Regions from separate parts of the Nonomuraea sp. NPDC003754 genome, predicted to be linked through region 2. Evidence: riboswitches for the same ligand, from Rfam matches in the RefSeq annotation. Region 2 holds a riboswitch; the other holds the start of a gene.
What was found. A riboswitch is a leader RNA that binds a small molecule or an ion and turns the genes downstream of it on or off. The one in region 2 is predicted to bind cobalamin.

Region 1 (2,911 bases), on a different contig from region 2:
CGAGCGCATGTCCCAGCACCGCCCGCACCACCGCCACGTCGCACACGACCACCCACCCCCGCCCGCCCGAACCCGGGCCCGACCGCCCCGAGGTGCCGGGTTCCGGTGAGGGGGCGTCGGGGCGGGCGAGCTCGCCTGGTGGGGTCTCGCGAAGGGACTCCACCCAGCGGACCACCCTGTCCGCCGCTTCGACGTGCGACTCCCCACCGCGCGGCGCGGCGCCGGGGTCGGCGAGCCACCGGGCGAAGGACTCCGGGTCGGCCTTCACGACCTCCTCGTACGGCAGGCCGCGCCAGCTCCCGTAATCCGGTTCGGCCAGCTCGGGCACGACCACGGGCGCCAACCCGAGCGCCACGGCCGTCTCCCGAGCCGCCCGCCCCGGAGCGACGAACGCCGTTCCACCCTCCCCGAACACCCCGGAACCCGGTGTTCCAGGAGATGACGGTGCCGGAGATGACGGTGTTCCGGGGTGAAGGACGGAGGCCAGGGTTCGGCTCAGGCGCTGGGCCGTTTCGAGGCTCGCCGCGTCGGCGCGTTCCTCCCCCGTAGGGAAGCGCGCGCCACGCATGCCCGGTGTCGAGGCATGCCGTACGAACAGCACCCTGGTCAGCTGACCCGCGCCTTCGCCCGTTCGCCCGCCACCGCGAACAACACCCCGAAGGCCACCCAGAACACCACCTGGGTGCCGAGGGAGGCCAGCCGGAAGTCCCACAGCAGCGAGGCGGGGAAGCCGGGCGGCACCTCGTCGACGCGCGGCAGGAGCACCCACGCGGCGATCACGGGAATCAGGAAGGTCACCCCGCCCACCAGGCCCTTCGCCCAGACGCCGGGCACGGTGACCCTGCGGGTGGCGGCGACGGCGATCGCGATGGAGGCGAGGCCGACGAGGACCGTCACGACGTAGAGCAGCGTTCTGGCGTTGATGGTTTCGGGGTCGCCGACAGCGGGTGGGTTGGCGGGATATTTCAGGAAGGGGACCAGGGTGATGGCACCGAACGCGCACGCTGCCGTCACGATCGCCAGGCCAGGCTCCGACCTGGGGCCGACCCTGCCGCGCAGTGCGGCGAAGACGAGGGCGAAGATGCCGCCGACGGCCAGGCCGTACAGGCCGGTGGCCAGGAAGAGGCCGACCTTCTGTACCGGCCTGCTGACCACGGCCTCCTCGCCGTGGCTGTGGCCGGCCGAAGCGCCGTCGTCGTGACTGTGCGCCTCCTCGCCGCCGCCTGCCGGGGCCGACGGCCGAGCCGCGTCCCCCGGGGCCGACGGCTGAGCCGCACCATCCGTCGAGGCTGACGGCTGAGCCGCATTAGCCGGAGCGGACGGCTGAGCCGCGCTGTCCGCCGGGGCGGACGGCTGAGCGGCGCCGTCGGAATAGTGGGAGGACGGGGTGTCGCCGCCGTCAACCGATACGGCGGCTGCCGCCTCCTCCAGGGCGATCGCGGCGTCGACGCGCGGCTCCCCCACGAAGAAGGCGAACACGCCCGCGACGAGTCCGGCCAGGAGCCCGACGAGCAGGCCCCTGACCACCAGGGACTTGACCATGACGCTGCCTCAGTGGCAGGGCACGCCGAGCAGGTGACGCCCGTCGTGCATGAGCTCGTGCAGGAGCGTGCCGGTCTGCGAGATCGCGCCGTTGTCCATGAGGACGAGGTACGCGAGCAGCATCAGAACGGGCACGGCCAGCAGCCAGCGCGTGAGACGGTGAAGCGGAATTGCGGTTACGGACGTGGACAGACCACTCATGTGAAGCCTCCTCAGGGATGACGCGTCCCGCTGGTTGAGGTCGCGACGGTCAGGTGACCTGGCTCCCGGGGCTGTGGGCCCCGGATACAGTGGCGCGTCCGCACCGGCATCTCACCGGATTTCCCCTGATTCGCCGCGAAATCTACCGGAACGTATCCCTTTCTCCGGGTCTCGTCAACATCACCCGATCCTGTTCGGGCCCTTTCTGAGATGTAGATGCCCACGTCCGGGGTTTCCGGCGCGCCACGAAGGACTGTCCCGGCGCAGGCGGGGCACGGACTGTCCGCTTCCAGGAAACGCCGGGATCAGCGTTCCCGGGGAGAGCGGGCGCGGGCTATGACAACGTTGCCATTGATCTTGATAGGACCTAGTGTGACGGCGACCGCCCCCTAGAACGCCGAGGGAGACCCCGTGCCCGTTCGCCTGTTGACCGCCGAGTCGACCGACCTCTTCGTCGGGAGGGAGGCGCAGCCGTACCAGGTCCTCCGGGTCACCGCCGAGCAGGGTGAGCACGACGCCGACTTGGAGGTGCGCGGCGACGGCGTGGCGGGACGCGCGGTCGTGCCCGCCGGCGAGGGGACCGTCGTGGTGGAGGTCCCGCTGGAGGTGAACGCCGAGCCGGGGACCGTCCTGCCGTGTGTGGTCACCTCGGCCGGCGACGAGCTCGCCGCCCAGGTGACCGTGGAGGAGCCGGGCTGGACGATGCACATGGTGTCGCACTTCCACTACGACCCCGTCTGGTGGAACACGCAGGCCGCCTACACCAGCCCGTGGGAGCTGCTGTCGGGTGACGCGACCACCAGGCCGCTGTGGGAGCGCAACGCGTTCGCCCTGGTGGAGGCGCATCTGGCGCTCGCGGCACGCGACCCCGACTACAAGTTCGTGCTGGCCGAGATCGACTACCTGAAGCCGTTCTTCGACACCCACCCCGAGCGCAGGGCCGACCTGCGCCGCCTGATGGCCGAGGGCAGGGTGGAGCTGATGGGCGGCACCTACAACGAGCCCAACACCAACCTGACCGGCGCCGAGACCACGATCCGCAACATCGTGTACGGCATCGGCTACCAGCGCGACATCCTCGGCGGCGAGCCCCGTACGGCATGGCAGCTCGACGCCTTCGGCCACGACCCGCAGTTCCCCGGCTACCTCGCCGCCGCCGGGCTGACCG
Region 2 (2,911 bases):
ATCCACAGCGCCGTCAGCCCGATCGCCCATCCGTGCATGACCAGCATGCCGAGGCCCGGCACCAGCCAGGACTGGCCGTGCGCGTGCCCCGCGACCACCGGCTCGACGGCATGGGCGCCGGCGAACAGCACGTGCAGCACCAGCTGCGTGGCGGCCAGGGTCACGGCGATCACGGCCGCCGACCGCTCCCGCCCGGCCAGCGCCTGGGCCGGCAGGAACGACACCAGCAGCGCCACCACCACCGACGGCGCCGACACCGACCCGCCGGCGAACGCATGGGCGGCGATGCCGAGCATGACCGAGACCGCGGCGAAGGCGGCGGCTCGCAGAGCTCGAAGCGGCATCGTGGCTGACATGGCCCGGCCATCATCCCACGCTTACCCGCCGCCTCCCAAAGCGGATTCTTCGCCGCACAACCGACCTCGAGCACCACCTCCTGCGCCGAACGGGTGGACGGAGCGTGGCGCCTGACCCAGGGTGGGAGAACGGCCGCCGACCCGACCCACCGTAGGAAGAGAGGACCATGCCGCTCGCAGTCGCCACCCTCGCGCTTCTCGCCGCGACCCTCACCGCAGGCACCACCGCCCCTCCGCCCCCCATCACCGCAGGCGCGACCGCACCCCTGCCCGCCGCCACCCGTCGCCTTTCGACCGCCCCCGTGCTGGTGACCGCCGCGTCCCCGGTCACCGGCCTCTCCCCCGCGCCCGACCTGCGCGCCTGCTACGACGGCGCGTGCAGGCTCTCCCTCAGCCGGGCGGTGTCCTTCCGCGTCAGCTCGCGCTTCGGCATCACCAGGCTGGCCGTCACCTTCACCGGCGACCAGGTGAAGGTGAAGGGCACCGGTCCAGGCGTCAGCTCGCAGGCGCGACTGGGCGCGGGCACCACCGGATCGGTCAACGGCATCGGCGTCCAGGTGCTGTCCCTGTCCGCCGACCGGGTCGTCCTGCGGCTGTCCCCCCGGCGGTGACAACCGTCCAGGCACGGCAGACGTCGCGGCGCACGCGTCCGCCCCTCTCGCGCGAGGAAGCCTGGACGAGCCCGCACCGGCCGTGGTGACACGACCGCGGGCAGGGCGCCGGAGTCCCGGCCGACCTCGCCGGCCGGGCGGGTGAAGTGATCGGCTACCGTACTGCCCGGCGAACTGTTGCGAGGTGCCCCGCGTTCGCGGGGAGAATCGGGAAGCCGGTGAGAGTCCGGCACGGGCCCGCCGCGGTTACCGGGGAGCCTCCGCCCACGCGCGCGAGCGCAGTCACTGGCCCGACAGGGCTGGGAAGGCCGGCGGGCAGGCGCTGATCCGGGAGTCCGAAGACCGGCCTCGCGTTCACCGCCCCCACGGGGGCGCGAGTCAGCGGGAGCCTGCCCATGATCAGCCAGCTGTACGACGTCATCCACCGCCGCCGCGACGTGCGCGGCGAGTTCACCGGCGCGCCGGTGCCCGACGAGGTGCTGCACCGCGTGCTGTCGGCCGCGCACGCGGCGCCCAGCGTCGGCCTGTCCCAGCCGTGGGACTTCATCCTGGTGCGCGACCGCGCCGTCCGCGCCGCCTTCCACGATCACGTACGGCAGGAGCGGGACACGTTCGCGGCCACCCTCGACGGCGAGGCCGCCCGGCGGTTCGCCCGGATCAAGATCGACGGGGTGCTCGAGTCGACGCTGTCCGTCGTGATCACCTACGACCCTGACCGGGGCGGGCCCGCGGTGCTCGGCCGCCACGCCATCGCCGATGCCGGGCTCTACTCGGTGTGCCTGGCCATCCAGAACCTGTGGCTGGCCGCCACCGCCGAAGGGCTCGGCGTCGGCTGGGTGTCGTTCTACCGCGAGTCCTTCCTGCGGGACCTGCTGGGCGTCCCCGGCGTGGTGCGACCGGTCGCGTGGCTGTGCGTGGGCCCCGTCTCCCACCTGGAGGAGGTCCCTGACCTGGAACGGCACGGCTGGCGACGGCGCCGCCCGCTGGACGCCGCCGTCCACCACGACCGCTGGACCGGCGACCGGTGACCTGCGCCCGGCCGCCGGGTGGGAATGCCCGCGCGAAGCCCATCCGGGAGAACCCCTCCTACGGGCGGGCCCTCCGCGGTCAGCGGAGCCGGTCGCGCAGGCGGGCGCACTCGTAGGCGAAGCGGGTGCCGCGCCCGCTGTCCGCGTGGTCGGACACGCACGGGATCTCGCCTCGGGCGCCGGTCCACGCCGCCACGTCGGTGGCCAGCGCCACCGCCGCGGTGTGGCCGGCGGTCGGCCGCTCCCCCCGGCCCGGCAGCAGCACCGGCAGCATCCCCCTGAGGATGTCCCAGACCTGCTCGTGCGCGCCCCGGCGGGCGGCGCCGGCGAGGGAGTCCAGCACCGGAGGGATCGGGTGTCCGGCGCGGCGGATCAGGAACGCGAGCTGGCGGCCGACCGCCTCGGCGGGCAGGCTGTCCCGGGCCGCCATCCGCAGCAGCAGCGGCACCGCCTTCGGTTCGCCCTTGGCGAGGAAGTAGGCGAGCATGACCGCGATGGCGTCACCGGCCGGGCCGTCGGCGTCGGCGAGTATCGCCAGGTGCGGCGGGTGGATCCCGGGGCGGGTCCACCGGTACAGCAGGTAGGGCAGGTAGTTGACGGCGACGACCTCGCGGTGCGACGGCAGGACCGCCGCCCACCAGGCCATGGAGTTGCTGTGGTCGTCCCAGTGCCAGGACGACGGCTCGCTCAGCAGCTCGTCGACCAGGTCGTGCCCGGTCGGCTCGGCGCGGAGCACCGACACCAGCTCGACCTGCGTGGCGTCTTCGGGCGTGCGCTCCTCGAAGAGATGGCGGGTGCCGCCCTCGACGTAGGCCCACGCCACGCCGGTCTCCGGGTCGGGCGGGCCGCCCGCGGACAGCCAGGCGGCGGCCTGGACTGCTCCCCGCGAGCCCACGCGTGCGGCCCGCTCGGCGGC

Region 1: another riboswitch for cobalamin. It lies ahead of ACWEVS_RS01790 (CbtB domain-containing protein); the one in region 2 lies ahead of bluB (5,6-dimethylbenzimidazole synthase).

The regions. Positions count from the first base shown of each region.
Region 1 covers NZ_JBSGJX010000001.1:395,303-398,213, forward strand. Annotated here, with positions in the region: gene ACWEVS_RS01780 (histidine phosphatase family protein) at 1-568, opposite strand, end outside; gene ACWEVS_RS01785 (CbtA family protein) at 607-1,542, opposite strand; gene ACWEVS_RS01790 (CbtB domain-containing protein) at 1,552-1,677, opposite strand; cobalamin riboswitch at 1,775-1,904, opposite strand; gene ACWEVS_RS01795 (glycoside hydrolase family 38 N-terminal domain-containing protein) at 2,155-2,911, shown strand, end outside.
Region 2 covers NZ_JBSGJX010000020.1:7,421-10,331, reverse strand. Annotated here, with positions in the region: gene ACWEVS_RS24280 (MFS transporter) at 1-344, opposite strand, end outside; gene ACWEVS_RS24275 (hypothetical protein) at 524-967, shown strand; cobalamin riboswitch at 1,138-1,332, shown strand; gene bluB (5,6-dimethylbenzimidazole synthase) at 1,363-1,995, shown strand; gene ACWEVS_RS24265 (hypothetical protein) at 2,075-2,911, opposite strand, start outside.